DNA from 2 places in the Alteromonas sp. 38 genome. Region 2 is predicted to be linked to the other one. Evidence: predicted binding sites of a transcription regulator. Region 2 holds the regulator's gene; the other holds the start of a gene.
The links. The regulator FliA, encoded in region 2, starts transcription of late flagellar genes. The targets are predictions, from matches to a motif close to CTAAAGNTNNNNNNNNNNNNGCCGATA.
Positions count from the first base shown of each region.

Region 1: the regulator FliA is predicted to act here: its motif matches at 4,276-4,302, upstream of FLAVO9R_RS07655 (VC2046/SO_2500 family protein).

Region 1 covers NZ_LR733300.1:1,787,781-1,793,901, reverse strand. Annotated here, with positions in the region: gene FLAVO9R_RS07685 (AraC family transcriptional regulator) at 1-384, shown strand, start outside; gene FLAVO9R_RS07680 (hypothetical protein) at 448-786, opposite strand; gene FLAVO9R_RS07675 (hypothetical protein) at 911-1,267, shown strand; gene rluF (23S rRNA pseudouridine(2604) synthase RluF) at 1,452-2,192, opposite strand; gene FLAVO9R_RS07665 (EF-hand domain-containing protein) at 2,327-2,569, opposite strand; gene trhO (oxygen-dependent tRNA uridine(34) hydroxylase TrhO) at 2,632-3,627, opposite strand; gene FLAVO9R_RS07655 (VC2046/SO_2500 family protein) at 3,712-4,197, opposite strand; gene FLAVO9R_RS07650 (response regulator) at 4,390-6,033, shown strand; gene FLAVO9R_RS07645 (hypothetical protein) at 6,033-6,121, shown strand, end outside.
Region 2 covers NZ_LR733300.1:1,191,891-1,204,136, forward strand. Annotated here, with positions in the region: gene flhA (flagellar biosynthesis protein FlhA) at 1-581, shown strand, start outside; gene flhF (flagellar biosynthesis protein FlhF) at 611-2,002, shown strand; gene FLAVO9R_RS05095 (MinD/ParA family protein) at 1,999-2,865, shown strand; gene FLAVO9R_RS05100 (RNA polymerase sigma factor FliA) at 2,862-3,593, shown strand; gene cheY (chemotaxis response regulator CheY) at 3,630-4,013, shown strand; gene FLAVO9R_RS05110 (protein phosphatase CheZ) at 4,048-4,812, shown strand; gene FLAVO9R_RS05115 (chemotaxis protein CheA) at 4,825-7,044, shown strand; gene FLAVO9R_RS05120 (protein-glutamate methylesterase/protein-glutamine glutaminase) at 7,075-8,205, shown strand; gene FLAVO9R_RS05125 (ParA family protein) at 8,277-9,041, shown strand; gene FLAVO9R_RS05130 (chemotaxis protein CheW) at 9,048-9,899, shown strand; gene FLAVO9R_RS05135 (chemotaxis protein CheW) at 9,874-10,365, shown strand; gene FLAVO9R_RS05140 (DUF2802 domain-containing protein) at 10,455-10,895, shown strand; gene metA (homoserine O-acetyltransferase MetA) at 10,996-11,934, shown strand; gene FLAVO9R_RS05150 (homocysteine S-methyltransferase family protein) at 11,938-12,246, shown strand, end outside.

The DNA of each region.
Region 1 (6,121 bases), 590 kb from region 2:
GTCAGCCAGTTACGCGCCCATGTCGCTCAAACACACTATTCATCGGGATTACTGGCCGCCATTAAAGACCCCTATTTGCAACCGCTATTAATTGCGTTACATAAAACGCCACAAAAAAAGTGGAGTGTGGAATTGATGGCCAAAGAAGCAGGATTGTCGCGGACAGCGTTCGCCAAACGATTTAACAACATACTAGATAACACGCCGATGAATTACTTACATCAACATCGAATGGAGCTGGCCGCAACCAAACTAAAAGAGACTCAAGCTAATGTTGAAACCATTGCTCAGGATTTGGGGTATGCGAATAGTCAGCACTTTAGAAAACACTTTTTACGCACTTATCAACAATCACCAAGTGCATACAGAAACTCATCGTCTTAAGGTGTTTCGTTCTTTTTAGCTGAACCCTTTTGTGCGAGGCGAAATAACGATACATAATCGTATTTACAAGACACTTTGCTCTTTTTTAAAAGTAGTGTTTTGGGTGTTAACTAGGCCCCATGCTAGGCAAGAAGTTTTACAGGAAGATATAATTTTAGGCTTGATTTGCGCACTGTTTGCTTTAGCTATTTCATATTGGCCGATGTTTATCATAACCCCCGCATCAACTGAACCTGCCGCAAGTTCGGTAGGCTTAGTGTTTATTAATGTTCCTTTATTTGGGTATTCTGCCACTCTATTAATCCCATCGTCCTTAGCTTTAGTAAACGCTAATTCTAGGAGGGCAACCTTCTTCTTTGGTAAGTTTGGTACTGTGTATGGGGTATTAATAGCTTTTTTCATTAGCCTATTTACCTTTCGGATTATACTTTTATTACTTTAATAATGCTGTTGGTTATCGAAGTTAATCTCACGAAAAAATAGTAAAAGCCATTTACTCAAATAATGGCTAATAGGGAAAAAACCAATGAGACAGTTTCTTTTTAGTTTGTCTATATCAACCTTGTTAGGTGCTGCTATTTTGTTTTTTTCACCCTATATTACCGGTGAGATTGAACCTTGGGACACAGAGACTTTTTATTACACTGGCGCACTACTATTAGCAGGATTTTTAGTGCTATTAGATAGGCATGTTTCTTATGAAAGCATTTTTATAGGCATTATGCTTGGGCAAGCTATTTATATGTTTACTTTTATGCCTGTAGATTCATTGGTTGGTATTGCTTTGGTTATTATGGCCTTCAAGAGCTTGTTGTCTTGTGTAGGTCTATTGTTAAAGTCAGCAATTATTGACATTCTGTATTTGATTAAAGGGAATACCTAACATCCTGTTATATATGATTTCCCCTTACCTACTCGCTGTTTTAAAGATAAACGTAATCGCCTGTCGAAGTTTGTATTTCCAAGGATTACTAGGCACTTCACACGGCGGACAATTTGCTATTACAAAGCTAAGAAGGTGCCAGTAACTATTGTGTTTCTATACTGGCTCCCTCTATTAGCATCGCCTACCCTGCTGTTTTAGACGATTGTTGTACGGCGTTATTTAGCTGATTAAGCTCTTTTTCAGTAAGGTTTCGCCATTGGCCTGGCTTTAAGTTACCTAGCTCTAGATGCATAATGCGCGTGCGTTTCAACTTGGTAACTTCATAACCGAGGAACTCGCACATGCGACGGATTTGTCGGTTTAAGCCCTGAGTTAGAATTATTGAAAACTGAAACTTACCACGAGCATTTACCTTACACGGTTTAGTTAACGTTCCTAAAATGGGAACGCCTCTTGCCATTTTTTGTACAAAACGCTCACTGATGGGTTGGTTAACCGTAACTTCGTATTCTTTATCATGGGCATTTTCAGCGCGCAGAATTTTATTCACAATATCGCCATCACTGGTCAGAATAATCAGTCCTTCTGATGGCTTATCGAGTCTGCCTACTGGAAAGATTCTCTGTTTGTGCTTGATTGCATCGATGATATTGCCTTTCACATGACGCTCGGTAGTACAGGTAATGCCAATAGGCTTGTTGTATACCAAGTAAATGCGGTCTGATTTATCTTCGGCTACCGCTTTAACAAGCTTTCCATCAACCTTCACTTTATCGCCTTGCGCAACTTTGGTGCCCAGCTCAGGCAGCTTATCGTTAATGGTAACTCGATTTTGCTCAATTAATTTATCAGCTTCACGTCGTGAGCACAGCCCTGTATCACTGATATATTTATTAAGACGTTTTGTTACCTCAGAGCTCATGCTAAAAGTCCTTACCCTTTTTTCTAAACGACAACGTGAGTAAACCGTGCCGGTTGTATTCTCAACTTTATTACCGTTAATTTTACTATAAAAAAAGCGAGCTAAAAGCTCGCTTTTTTAACATTCAGTTAGTATTAATATTCCCACCAACACTCTTGCCACCACTCAAGGAATTCCTCAAAGTCGATATAGCCGTCGTTATTGCTGTCTATTAATTTAAAACCTTCCTGCACATGGCTGGCTTTTGTTTTTGGCGAAATAACGGTTAATAACTCGATAAACTCCGTTAAATCAATTTGACCATTACCATCTTGGTCGAAGAAGGTAAAATCTTTCTTTATTTCTTCAATTTTTTCGTCTGAAAGTTGAGCGGTCACGCGCTTTCCCTTTTTTTAGCAACTACATAGAGGGTGAGTGTAACGCCGTTATTGAGTAGTGTCTATGCCTGATTTTCTCTTGCTTTTAACGCGCGTTCACGTTGCAAACGGGCTTTTTCTTCACGCTTTTGTTCCATGGTGATTCGCGCCTCTGTACCCACGTGTTCTTGCTGTCTCATCTTCGCAAGATTAACTTGTTTTTCACGTTCACGAAAACGAGAAAGTTGATCTTCTGTATGGGTACCAAAACAATGCGGGCAGCTTACGCCAGACTCATACTTCTCACTTTGCATGTCTTCATCTGTAATCGGTAAGCGACAGGCATAACATTGATGATAATCACTTTTTTCAAGGTCGTGATTCACAGCCACACGATTATCAAATACAAAACAATCGCCTTCCCACAATGATTCTTCTTTTGGTACATCTTCTAAATATTGAAGAATACCGCCTTCCAGATGGTATACCTCGTCAAACCCCTGCTCTTTTAAATAGGCCGTAGATTTTTCACAGCGAATACCGCCGGTGCAAAACATGGCAACTTTTTTGTTTTTCTCTGGGCTTAATGTTTTAGCGACATATTCTGGAAACTCGCGAAAAGTCTCCGTTTTTGGATCGATAGCGTGCTTGAAAGTACCGATTTCGATTTCATAGCCGTTACGGGTATCTATCACGGTGACGTCGGGATCGCTAATTAACGCGTTCCAGTCACTAGGTTTCACGTACGTACCTACGGTTTTACGCGGGTCGATACCTTCAACACCCATGGTGACGATTTCTTTTTTAAGCTTGACCTTGGTGCGATAAAAAGGCTGTTCTTCGTGAAGTGACTCTTTACAAGAGATAGGATTAATTCTCTCGTCGGCGTTAAGATATTGGAGTAACCCATCAATACCTTCTCGCGTGCCTGAAACGGTGCCATTAATGCCTTCGCTGGCAAGTAAAAGCGTACCTTTAATGCCATTAGATTCCATGGCAGTTAATAGTGGTTGACGCATGGCCTCAAAGTTTTCAAGCGCAACGAATTTGTACATCGCGCAAACGATATATTTAGACATAGTAATTTACCTTTGCTAGTTGGAACGTAAAACCAGTGCAAAAATGCGGCGCGCACTATATCAAACCAGTTTTAAAATTTCCAGTTAGGCAGCAAGAAAGGATTCAGACTGCTCAATAATGTCACTAAGCATTGTGTTGTCTTCATCAATAGAGGTGGAATAAGTAGCGGCAATGCGCTTTTGAGTGGCTAACGAACAGTTCGTAATAATATCTTGGCTAATTTTCTTTGCGTCATTGGTTTGTGCAAGAGGTACTGGGTGCATTTCATTGTGAAGACGTACTTCGTCAAACTGAAGTGATGTGGGCTCTTGTAGTGCTACTTGATGCGCTATTGTTTGAGACAATCGATTCATGTGCAACCAGTCTGAGTCACTCGCAAAAAGTGGGGTTTTGCGATAGAAATTAAGTGCTTCTAGCCGTTGCGTAATGTCATTAGTGGCTTCGTTTTCGCTAAGACTTTCTATCGATATCGTGTCGGCAAGCGCACTTTGTTGCATTGCCAAATACAAAGCAAAAAGCGTGGCATTACCCGCTGCTTTTGACAGGGTGCCGTTCCATTCCCATGCCATGCTGGGGTCTATGGATTTTAATTGATTTATATCGTTATCAGACACAAAAATAGGAAGATTTAAAATTCATACCTATGGTGTCGGCAAGATAATGTTTTTCTTAAGCTTATTCTTGCTCTAATCGTTATTTTAAACAATCATGTATAGAACCTCTCAAGTAGTTAAAGTGTCATGGTTATCATTGGATGAAAAATGAACTTTTCGAATAAGCAGGTGCTTATTGTTGAAGATCAACGCCCTTTTCTCTTACTGCTACGTGGATTATTGCACTCCATGGGCGCAAGTGACGTTGTCACCAAATCTTCTGCGGAAAAGGCTTTGTCTCTTTGTAAAAAACAAAAATTTGATATTGTTGTTTGCGATCTTCATTTAGGGGTAGACAAAAAAAACGGTTTCGAGCTTATTGAAGAGCTTAGAATAAAGCGTTTAATTAAGCCCACCACCGTATTTATATTAATTAGCGCTGATAGTGCGCGTCCTATAGTACTTGGCTCTATTGAACGACGCCCTGATGATTATCTTATTAAGCCTTTTTCGCAGGTACAACTTAAAACACGTATTACCCGCGCCTGGCAAAAACGACAATTTTTAGGGACAGTCTTGCAAGAGGTGGCCAATGAAAATATCAACAATGCCATCGATTTGTGTGAAGATCTTATTAGTGCGCCATCGCCCTATAAAGGCACGTGTGAGCAGTTGTTAGTTGAACTGTATTTGCGCCTGGAACAAAACGACAAAGCGTTGGACGTCCTTACGCCCTATTTAGAAGGAAAACCAATAATTTGGGCCAAAGTTGCATTGGCAAAAACCTATCTCGCCTTAGGTAATTACGATAAAGCCATTGGTATTGCCGAGGATATCGTTAAACGCAATCGTTTCAATGCAGAAGCACATGATGTATTGGCTAAAGCCAATGATGCAAAGAACCAAGGTGAAACTGCAATTACTGCGATTAAGCAGGCTATAAAGCTTTCGCCCTTTTCACTTCCTAGGCATTTTAGTGCATGTTCAATTGCCCGTAACCATAACGATTACATTTTAGCCTCTACTTCTAGTTTAGCCATTTGGGATCTATCTAAAAGAACCGTGCATCAAAACAGCCTGCATTGGTGTGGTTTTATTCGAAGCTTGCTTGATGTCGCTGAATATACCGACGACAAACGCACACGAAACCGCTATCAACAAGAGGCTTTACTTGCCCTACAACGAGGTAAGTTTGATGAAAATATATTACGTATAGACGAGGATTTTGATGTCAGTATTTTTGGCAGCATCATTAACGCACGTGTTAATGCTATTGATGGGAAAATGCTGGATGCCAAAAAGAACTTGGCGCAATCACAAGCTGCTATAGACGAAAAGTACACCACGCCACCAATCGCATTTATACCCGATAGCCTTAAAGTCATGTACGACCTTGGTGAATTTGAAGATGCACTGCAACTTCAAGACATTATTAAACAGCAGAATTTAGAATTCGATTCCAACAGTAACTTTTTATTACATTCAGAGTCTGCTAAAGCCCAACAAAATCTTACAAACTATCAGCAGTTTAACCGTGAAGGCATTCAGCTTTACCAACAAGGGCAGTATGAAAAAGCAAAAGACTCCTTTGCCCTTGCACAAGGTTTTTCGCCAGTAAATACCGGTGTAGCCCTTAATCTAATGCAATGCTTATTACAGATATTGAGTAAAAACCAAAAGCCAGACCCTGATTTATTCAGAGAATGCCGACGACTTTATAAACTTATTGATGACATGCCACTAAAGGCCCAACACGAAGAAAAATACACCACGCTTCGCAACGACTTAGACACCTTTATGGGGACAACATAATGACAATAACCCAATCAAAAAACATCTGTGCTCTTGCTAGCCTACTTTCAGCTTTAGCACTCAACGGATGCAGCCAAACACCACCTTG
Region 2 (12,246 bases):
TACTTGGACATGAAGAAGCTCAACAGCTACTAGATATGCTAGCCAAGCAGCATCCTAAATTAGTTGAAGGGTTAGTCCCTGATATTCTGCCGTTGAGCACTATCGTTAAAGTGCTGCAAACCTTGCTATTTGAAGGGGTGCCTATTCGTGACATGCGTACCATTGTACAAACCCTGAGCGAATACGGCCCACGTAGCCAAGACCCAGATGTACTGGTGTCTGCGGTACGAATTGCGCTTAAACGTCTAATCACCCAAGAAATTACCCAAGGGGCGAAAGAGATACCCGTCATAACCTTGGCGCCAGAGTTGGAACAGATGTTGCACCAGTCATTACAAGCAGGTGGCGAAGATGGCGCTGGTATAGAACCAGGACTGGCCGATAAGCTGCAAAAATCATTGCAGCAAGCTAGTCAGCAACAAGAATTAGAAGGTGAGCCTGCGGTACTTCTCACTTCCGGTATGTTGCGCCCCGTACTATCTCGCTTCTTAAAGTATTCGGTCGCGGGTTTACATGTACTTTCCTATCAGGAAGTACCCGACGATAAGCAGATAAAAATAGTCAGTTCGGTCGGTCAATAATCTGACACTGGGTGATTGGAGAGTTTTCAATGAAAATCAGACGTTTCTTTGGCAAAGATATGCGAGAAGCTTTAAGCCAAGTTAAAGCGGAATTGGGTAGCGATGCCGTTATCATGTCGAACCGAAAGCTTGCTGACGGTATCGAGCTGGTAGCCGCTTACGATAAAGAGCCAGAAGCCAAACTGTCGATTAAAAAGCCTGTACCTAGAGCACCAGGTCAAGCGAAAGCGGCTGTACCTAGTCTTAGTGAAATCATCGGTGATGATGGTCCAGATAGCTTAAAAGCACTGTTGGAAAAACAACATGGTGGCAGCATTCAAAGCTCATCTTCAGCACCTAGTGCCAACGCTCAGCATGCCAATCAAATTGCCTCGCACTTAGACTTTTCAGAAGCCTTTATCGACGATGTAGAAGCAAATCAAAACACCTCTGAATTCCCTAGCCATCAGGCATCTAGCCTGAATGAAAGTATTGATAAAAGCAGAGCTCCTCAGTCTGACGAATTGTCTCAGATTAAAGAAGAGTTGGCGTCACTACGAAATGTACTTCAATACCAAGTGGCCGATTTGATGGAAGCAAAAAGTCGTCGTCAGCAACCTGTACATCACTATTTGATTCAGCGTCTAACCGATATGGGACTGAGTCAATCACTGGCAGAGCAACTAATTAGTTACACGCCGTCGCATTACAACGAGCGTGACGCTTGGGTTTATCTTTTAAACCTATTGGCTAATCGCATTAATGTGACAGGTAACGATATACTTACGCAAAAGGGCGCAGTTGCGTTAGTGGGTCCTACCGGAACAGGTAAAACCACCACAGTCGCTAAATTAGCTGCTCGCTATGCACAGAAATATGGTGCTGACTCCGTTGCCATGATTACGATAGATACCTATCGTATTGCAGCGTTTGAGCAATTAGCCACATATGGAAAAATTATTGGCTGCACAGTGCGTAAAGCACAAAGTAGTGAAGAATTATCAGATTTATTGTTTCAATTACGCCATAAGAGACTAGTGTTAATTGATACGGCAGGCTTTAGTCAGCGAGATAGTCGATTAATTAAACAGATAAATCAATTTGATAACGGTCAAATGCAGCCAGTGAAAAAATACCTAGTAGCGCAAGCGAATACCCAATATGCTGCGTTACAACGTATTATAGATGCGTACGAAGGGGTGGAACTTAGCGGTTGTATCTTTACAAAGCTTGATGAGTGCTACTCTCTAGGCGAAGTGCTTAGCGCAGCGGTGGAGTACCAGTTACCTGTCAGTTATGTAACAGATGGACAGAAAGTTCCTGAAGACATTAAGATTGCAGAAGCAAAATCTTTAGTATCTGCTGCTGCAAAGCTTTATAAAAAGTACGGTTTGAATCATACTACTAGTAACAATGTGGTTAAAACAGCACGAGCAGTATGATTGATGATCAAGCGAGTAGCTTACGAAAAATGAAGCAATCACGATTAATCAAAGTTATCGCCGTCACCGGAGGTAAAGGTGGCGTTGGTAAAACAAATATTACGCTAAACACGGCTATTGCTATGGCAAAGCAGGGAAAGCGGGTAATGGTATTGGATGCAGACTTAGGTCTGGCCAATGTGGATGTAATGCTAGGATTGCGAGTAGAGAAAAACCTCTCCCACGTATTATCTGGTGAGTGTACCTTGGACGATGTTCTCGTTACGGGCCCTCACGGTATAAAAATAGCACCAGCCACATCAGGTTCTCAATCAATGGCAGAGCTATCACCAACGCAGCATGCAGGGCTTATTAGAGCTTTCAGCGAATTGCGTTCGCCCATTGATGTGCTTATCGTCGATACCGCAGCAGGTATCTCCGATATGGTGCTAAGTTTCTCCAAAGCCTCTCAAGATATTATGGTGGTAGTGTGCGATGAGCCTACTTCACTCACCGATGCCTATGCGTTAATTAAAATTCTTAACAGAGAGCACGGTGTCTTTCGCTTCAAAGTGGTCGCCAATATGGTCCGCGATGTTAGAGAAGGGCAGGAACTCTTCAGCAAACTATCGAAAGTAACAGGGCGATTTTTGGATGTTGCGCTAGAATTGGTGGCAACGGTTCCTTTTGACGAGAACATACGACGAGCGGTACGTAAGCAAACGTCAATTGTAGATGCTTATCCAAGTTCTCCTGCGGCAGTGGCGATTAGCCAGCTAGCAGCCAAAGCAGCATCTTGGCCTATTCCTGCGCAACCAGGAGGTCACTTAGAGTTTTTTATTGAACAACTAATAGCAGATAAAGCAGTAGGAAGTCAGCGTTGAATAGCAAAGCAGCCGCTTATCAACAGCAAACGGACAAGTCACAGTTAGTTGAGCGTCACGCTTCGCTGGTGAAGCGAATAGCACACCACTTAATGGCGAGACTGCCAGCCAGTGTACTTGTCGACGATTTAATCCAATCCGGTATGATTGGACTGCTAGAAGCTGCACGAAATTTTGACGGTTCCAAAGGCGCAAGCTTCGAAACCTTTGCGGGTATACGTATTCGTGGCGCGATGCTTGATGAAATCAGAAAAGGTGATTGGACACCTCGTTCCGTGCACAAAAACGGACGAGCCATTACCGAAGCAATCTCTCAAGTTGAAGGTGAAACTGGTCGTGACGCGCGAGATGTTGATATTGCAGCTAAAATGAATGTAAGCATGCAAGATTATCATCAAATGCTTAACGAAGTGAATGCCGGTAAATTGGTGGGGATCGAAGATTTAGGGGTTTCTGAAGATGTTATTTCTACAGAAAAAAACCGAGGTAGCGACGCGCCGTTAGAAGATTTGATGCAAGGGGCTTTCCAAAAAGCGCTAGCACATGCTATTACTACATTACCCGAACGGGAAGCGATTGTACTTTCTTTATACTATGATGAAGAACTGAACCTTAGAGAAATTGGCGAAGTTCTTGATGTTAGTGAATCGCGAGTGAGCCAAATTCATAGTCAGGCCATGTTAAAACTCAAATCACGAATGAAATCGTGGCAAGTTGACGAAGAATAGAAATTAATAACAATTAACCCCTCATTGGAGGCTATTTTGGATAAAAGTATGAAAATTCTCGTGGTTGACGATTTTTCTACCATGAGACGTATCATAAAGAACCTGCTAAAAGATTTGGGTTTTGCCAATATCCAGGAAGCGGACGACGGTAACACCGCGCTACCTATGCTACAACAAGGTGATTTTGACTTTGTTGTAACAGATTGGAATATGCCAGGTATGCAAGGTATCGATTTATTACGCGCTATACGTGCAGATGATAAGTTGAAACACCTACCGGTTCTTATGGTGACAGCAGAAGCGAAGAAAGAACAAATCGTTGCCGCAGCGCAAGCTGGTGTGAATGGTTATGTTGTTAAACCTTTCACTGCCGCTACGTTGAAAGAAAAATTAGATAAAATCTTCGAACGTTTAGGTTGATCCAGACGCTCACCAGAGAAATGAGGTTTACTGGATGTCGACAAATGAAAGTGTCTCTATAACGCTCGAAGAAGCCAAAAAATTGGTAGCGTATCTTGAAGAGGGCGATAACGCATCAGCGAACGCTGTCTTAGAAGCTGTTTCGATGAAAGAGTCCATTGAGCTCTTTGCTGAAGTTGGTAAATTAACGCGTCAACTTCATGACTCGTTAAATAACTTCCAAATCGATGAACGTATTAAAAATTTAACCGTTGATGACATTCCTGATGCGCAAACGCGACTCATGTACGTTATCGAAGAAACGGAAAAAGCTGCCAATACCACCATGGATGCAGTTGAAGAGAGTATGCCAATTGCTGAAGTGCTCTCTACCCGCATCGAGAAAATCATGCCGGAGTGGAAAAAACTGATGAATCGTCAACTTGAGTTGGGTGAATTCAAAGTTTTATGTGCAGATTTAGACGAATTGCTAGAAGACGGATCGAAACAATCGGCTAAGCTTACATCATTGCTTACCGAAGTGTTAATGGCACAAGGTTACCAAGATCTTACCGGTCAAGTTATTCGCAGAGTGATTGAACTCGTAAAAGAAGTGGAAGATAGCTTAGTTAATATGCTTACGATGTTCGGTGAACCCGAACAGGCGGAACTAGGCAAGCCATCTGAAGCGAAAGTCGAAAAAGTTAACAAGATCGATAGTGTCGAAGCCGAAGGTCCAATTATTGATGCAGACCAACGCGATGATGTTGTATCTGGCCAAGATGACGTAGATGATCTTTTGTCTAGCTTAGGTTTTTAGGGGAGCGGGCGCATGGCGTTTGATGTTGACGAGGATATATTACAGGACTTTCTAGTTGAAGCTGGGGAGATCCTTGAACAATTACAAGAACAGCTCGTTGATCTGGAAAATAATCCTGAAGATGCAGATTTACTTAATGCTATCTTTCGTGGTTACCATACCGTAAAAGGTGGCGCCGGCTTTTTGTCGCTTACCGAATTAGTTGAAATTTGCCACGGTGCAGAAAACGTTTTCGATGTAATGCGAAACGGACAACGTACTCTTACGCCTGAATTAATGGACACCATTCTTCAGGCCACCGATGTAGTCGTAGAGATGTTTGAGCGTGTTAAAGCGCAAGAACCCCTAGTGCCTGCAGACGCAAAACTTGTTGATTTGCTACATAAGTTAAGCACCCCAGAAACCCCAGACGAAAATATCTTTGGTGACAGCAGTGACGCGGGTGAAACTCCTGTTGCCGAGGAAGAGTTCGCGTTGGAAGAAGCGCCCGTATCTGAAGGGCCTGCTGATAGTGGCGATGGCGGCATTGACGAAATTTCTGAAGATGAATTTGAAGCCTTGCTTGATGAACTTCATGGTTCGAGTGCGCCGGGCAAACCTGCGCCTAAGGCAGAACCAAAAGCGGCTGCACCGGCAGCCGGTGGTTCAGGTGATGATATTACCGACGATGAATTTGAAGCACTGTTAGACGAACTCCACGGCAAAGGTAAATTCAAAGAAGAAGAACCAGCGCCTGCGGCTGCACCGAAAGCGGCAGCACCTAGTGGTGAAGAAATTACCGATGATGAGTTTGAAGCACTACTTGACCAATTACATGGCTCAGGGCAAGGGCCTACGGCTCAAGGGACTGAGCCTGAAGCAAATACACCGCCTGTAGATAAAAAAGCGACGGAAGCGATTCAGAAGGCTAAAGCAGAACAATCTGCCGCTAGTACGCCTGCTAAATCAACGCCTGCCGGGAAAGCACCCGCACCTAGTCCAGCAGCTAAGAAGACGGCAGAGCCGGCTAAACCCGCTGCTAAAAAAGACGATAAAAAAGCAACGCCTGCTCCTCCTCAAGCAGAAACCACAGTGCGTGTTGATACCAAACGCCTAGACCAAATTATGAATATGGTTGGCGAGTTAGTATTAGTACGAAATCGTTTGCTGAGTTTAGGAATAACCAATGCCGACGAAAGTATGTCGAAGGCAATTGCTAACCTAGATGTGGTAACGGGCGATTTGCAGGGTGCGGTTATGAAAACCCGTATGCAGCCAATTAAGAAAGTGTTTGGCCGCTTCCCTCGCGTTGTTCGAGACTTAGCACGTACTTTGAAAAAAGAAATCACCTTAGAATTAGAAGGTGAAGAGACAGATTTAGATAAAAATCTGGTAGAAGCACTTGCCGACCCACTGGTTCACTTAGTGAGAAATTCGGTAGATCACGGTATTGAAATGCCAGATGATCGTGTGGCTACAGGTAAAACTCGAATGGGAACCGTGAGACTATCGGCTTCTCAAGAGGGTGACCATATCCTACTTACCATCGAAGATGACGGTAAGGGAATGGATGCAGAAAAACTAAAAGAGATTGCTATAAGCCGAGGTGTTTTAGACGCCGATGCGGCTGCGCGTATGTCTGATGTTGAAGCGTTCAACCTTATTTTTGCACCAGGGTTCTCAACCAAAACTGAGATAAGTGATATCTCGGGTCGTGGTGTAGGCATGGATGTGGTTAAAACAAAAATTAACCAGCTTAACGGTACTATTAATATTGATTCCCAGCTTGGAAAAGGTACTCGACTCGATATTAAAGTTCCACTAACGCTTGCGATATTACCTACCCTAATGATTGTGGTTGGCAAACAAACATTTGCGTTACCGTTAGGAGCGGTCAACGAAATTATCAATATGGACATCAAGAAAACCAATACGGTTGATGGCCAATTAACCATGATAGTTCGTTCTAAAGCGATACCACTGTTCTTCCTCGGAGAATGGTTGATCCGCGGACCTAAAAATATAAGCAAAGAAAAAGGTCACGTCGTCGTGGTTCAAATAGGCACCCAGCAAGTTGGATTTGTTGTTGATGCGCTAATAGGCCAAGAAGAAGTGGTTATAAAACCATTAGATGCCTTATTACAGGGAACGCCTGGTATGGCGGGAGCAACTATTACATCTGACGGTGGAATTGCACTCATCTTAGATGTCCCTAGCTTACTGAAGCGTTATGCTCGAAAGCCTTTAAAGTAATACGGCGTAACAGATAGGAAATTAACATCCATGGTCTTTAAAGTCCTGGTCGTGGACGATTCTACTTTTTATCGTCGTCGAGTTCGTGAAATTCTCGACGATGATAGAGAACTTGAAGTTATTGGTGAAGCTCGTAACGGGCAAGATGCTCTAGACAAAATAGATACACTGCTACCTGATGTAGTTACAATGGATGTGGAAATGCCGATAATGGATGGTATTTCGGCGGTAAAAGCCATTATGGAAAAACGGCCGGTGCCTATTTTGATGTTTTCGTCTCTTACGCACCATGGTGCGCAAGCAACGCTAGATGCGTTAGAAGCCGGTGCATTAGATTTTCTGCCAAAGAAATTCGAAGATATCGCCCAAGACCGTAAAGATGCAGCACGACTGCTCTGTACAAAAGTGAGATTGATTGCACGGCGTGGTGTCGGCATAAAACGCCCTGTATTAAAGCGTATTGAAAGTAGAAAGTTCCCTGATAACGCGCCAAAACAAGCGTTTTTCAAAAGTTCTAGTCTACTTAGCGGAAGGAAAGATGCCACGAGGCAGCCCACAGTTTCCTCGATTAAGGCTTCTGGTAAAAGGTATAAGTGTTTAGCAATTGGTGCATCTACGGGTGGTCCAGTGGCATTGCAGAAGATATTGGTATCACTGCCATCAGACTTTCCTTATCCAATTGTACTGGTACAACATATGCCCGGTACCTTTACTAACGCATTTGCACAGCGGCTTAATTCTCATTGCGACATTAGGGTTAAAGAAGCTGAACATGGCGACATATTAAAACCAGGGTGTGCTTATTTAGCCCCCGGTGGCAAACAAATGTTGATAGAGGGTTCCGGCTCTCATAAGAAAGTAGTAATTACCGACGCTAACCCGTCTGATAAAATCAATTATAAGCCGAGTGTTGATTTAACCTTCGGTTCGCTAGCCAAAGCTTATGGTGGCGATTTATTGGGTATTATTTTAACTGGCATGGGCGCTGATGGACGAGAAGGCTGCCGTTCGATGAAAGATAACGGCGCTACCATTTGGGCTCAAGATCAGGATTCATGTGTTGTTTATGGCATGCCTCAAGCGGTAGCTGCTGCAAACATATCGGTTAATAGTATAGATATAGATGACATGAGCAGCTGTATTCTAACCGAAATGAGATAGCTCAAATGCAGCGTTAGTGCTGTCTTTGAATGAACAACAACCCAAGTAAATATAAGCTGGGAATTAAAACGATGAAGGTGTGGACAGTTGCAAACCAGAAAGGCGGAGTTGGTAAAACAACAACGACAGTAACCTTAGGTGGTTTGTTAGCTCAGCGCGGGAAGCGAGTATTGATGGTTGATACCGATCCCCACGCCTCATTGAGTTATTATTTCGGCATAGATGCAGAGTTGCTGAGTCAATCTGTCTACGACATTTTTATTAAGTCTTCTGACATCACTGCCGATATGGTCATGGACTGTTTGTGTCCAACTAAGCTAGATAATTTGTACGTTTTGCCCGCTACCATGGCATTAGCCACATTAGACAGAACAATGGGAAGCGAGCAAGGAATGGGCTTAGTGCTGAAAAAAGCGCTGGCCAAAGTAGAGAATGAATTTGATGTCGTCATTATTGATTGCCCGCCAGTACTTGGTGTACTTATGGTCAACGCATTGGCAGCATGTAACAAAGTGATAGTGCCGACACAAACAGAGTATTTGGCGCTGAAAGGCTTAGATAGAATGATACGCACCATGGAAATAATGGGGCGCTCTCTGCAAAAGTCTTTTGACACTGTAATTATTCCTACTATGTTCGACAAACGCACTAACGCAGCACTTGAATCAAGAAAGCGTTTAATGAGCGATTATGGAGAGCGGGTTTGGCAAGGTGTAATTCCCGTAGATACGCATTTTAGAGATGCGAGTTTAGTACAGTTGCCAATTTCCGCAGCATACCCGAAAACCCGAGGGGTAACGGCTTACAGCAAGTTACTTGAGGTTTTGGAGAAGTAAAGTTAGATGAGCAATCAAGGACCTTTTGCACGGGAAGACGTTGTAGAGGCTTATCTCGATAGCCTATTAAAAGAGCCAGATGATCCGGCAGACGTTACTGCGCGAACGGCAAAATTGCTTGAGCAGGCAGTGCAAACGTTAGCCGAAGAGGCAACGATTGATGAAGCACCTACCACTGAACAAATAGTGGTTGAAGAAGCCATCATAGAAGCAGTGTCATCTAGCACAGGCAAAGATGTCGAAGAAACTACGCAATACGAAAAAAGCGACTACAATGAAATAGATAATGAGACTGCAGAGTCAGTCAATGCCTCCTCAGAAGAGGGGCAATCAGAAGAAAAAGAATTGTTGGTCGACAGCCTTGAAAATAATTTTCAGGCATTATTTTTTGAAGTGGCAGGGCTAACGTTAGCGGTGCCATTAACCACCCTAGGTGGTATACATCAAATTGAAAAGATAGGCCCTTTATTTGGGAAACCAGATTGGTTTATGGGGGTGATGATACATCGCGAAGAAAAGCTTAGCGTTGTAGATTCTGCAAGGTGGGTCATGCCAGAAAAGTATGATGAGCGTCTCGCAGAGTCATTGAACTACCGATATCTTATTATGTTAGGGGATAGTTCGTGGGGATTGGCCAGCGAGAAACTGGTCAACACGGTCACCTTGGCAAAAGCTGACGTCAAATGGCGTGAGTCTACCGGTAAGCGTCCCTGGTTAGCAGGGATGGTTAAAGAGAAAATGTGCGCGTTAATTGACGTTAACGAATTAATATCTATGCTTAACAAAGGCTTAGGCAGTAACGACCAGACGCCGAGTATTGGGAGCCAGGTTCATGAGCGACGAAAGAACGAACAGTAATACCACCGATAGTAATGATGAAGTCCTTCAATGGGTGACATACCGCTTAGGTGAAGAAACATACGGTATTAACGTAATGCAAGTGCAAGAAGTATTACGTTACACTGAAATTGCACCTGTACCCGGCGCACCTGACTACGTACTAGGTATTATTAACCTACGTGGTAATGTTGTTACGGTCATTGATACACGTGCACGTTTTGGGTTACCACCAACAGAAATAACAGATAATACCCGTATTGTTATCATCGAATCTGATGAACAAGTCGTGGGTATACTTGTTGATAGCGTGGCTGAAGTGGTTTACCTTCGCTCGTCTGAAATTGATAGTGCGCCAAACGTGGGTACTGAAGAAAGTGCTAAGTTTATCCAAGGGGTAAGCAACCGAGACGGTGAGCTTCTCATCCTAGTTGATTTAAACAAACTCTTAAGTGACGAAGAGTGGGATGAACTAAGTTCAATTTAGTCAGCCTACACGTCTAAAGGGCAGGTAACTGGGTTATCTGCCTTTTTTATTTCCGGTTTATATAGGTACGAATTAAGGCATCTTCGCATATGGATCTGCAGTTTATTGCTCCAACAGTCAACGAACTACTATTGCTTGCACTTGTAATAGTGCTTGGTATTTTTGCGATATGGTTGACGTTAAAAGAGCGAAAAAACCATGCGGCGATAGTTGAACTTCAAGACCTTGTAACTCGTCGTACCGACGATATGGATACCCAGATTCGAAATTTTGGTCATCAACAAAACGAAGCGCAAACCAGAAGCTTAGTGGTTACTCGCCATCTGCAAGCCCTTCAAGCTAAGCAAGATGATTTCGAAAATCAGATCCGCGAACTAAAACTCCAAGACCCCTCTTTGAGGCTCTATCAGCGAGCGGCCGAGTTAGTAAAGCAAGGCGCAAGTATCGAAGAAGTGATGGAAGCCTGTGATATTCCCCGTGCCGAAGCAGAAATGTTGTTTATGGTACACAAACAATCCCCTTCCCAATAATACACTCAAACGCACGTTTAGACGTCTAGACGTAAAGATGTTGACATCTGTGTGGTAATTGCCACAATACAGTCATAGTAATTTATGACTGGAGCCTTCTATGCCAATTCGTATACCAGAACAACTGCCTGCGCAGAATGTGTTATTGGGCGAAAATATATTCACCATGGAGAGCAATAGGGCGGCGAATCAGGATATACGTCCTCTTAAAGTGGGTATCTTAAATTTGATGCCTAATAAAATTGAGACTGAAGTACAGCTGTTGAGATTACTTTCTAACACGCCACTTCAAATTGATGTGGACTTTATTCGTATCGATAATCAGGCGCCCAAAAATACACCTCAGTCTCACATGGATGCTTTCTACCACGACTTTTCGCAAGTGGCAGACAAAAAATACGATGGACTTATCGTGACTGGCGCACCTCTAGCTTTGCTAAAATACGAAGACGTAAAGTACTGGGATACCATGACCACCATTTTAGAATGGGCACAGCGTCACGTTAACTCAACGCTATATTTATGTTGGGCTGCACATGCTGCCATGTACCACTTCTATAACTTTACCCGCACGCTGCGCAAAGAAAAGTTTTCTGGCGTGTTTGAGCATAAAGTAAATGACCCTCATAATGAATTATTGCGTGGCTTCGACCCGGTATTCTATGCGCCTCATTCCCGGTATGGTCATATTGATACCACGAATTATAATAGTGTAGATGGGTTACATGTGGTGGCAGAGTCTGAAGAAGTAGGCGCTTATATTGTTGCTTCAGAAGATAAGCGCATGGTGTTTGTTACGGGCCATCCAGAATATGATGCTGATACCCTTGGAGATGAATATTTCAGGGATGTTAAAGCTGGGCAGTCACCCGCCATACCAAAAAATTATTTTTCGGATAACGATCCGACCAAGCCACCCATCGTCAGGTGGCGCTCCCACGGGAGTCTGTTCTTCACAAACTGGTTAAACTACTATGTTTACCAAACAACGCCGTATGACTTAAATCAGTTAGCTGAAAAATCACAGCCAAAGAGGTGACGCGTGAGTCAACATCCAGATTCTAGCGCGCAAGCAACACTGCTAAGCGCTGCTCAACAACGTATTCTTGTATTAGATGGTGCGATGGGTACCATGATCCAGCAGCATAAGCTGGAAGAGGAAGACTATCGCGGCACCCAGTTTGCCGATTGGCATTGTGATGTAAAAGGCAATAACGACCTTTTGGCCATCACACAGCCAGATATTATCTACCAAATTCATTGCGATTACTTTGAAGCTGGCGCTGATATCGTTGAGACCAACACTTTTAACGCCACCACAATAGCCATGGCGGATTACGACATGGAAGCG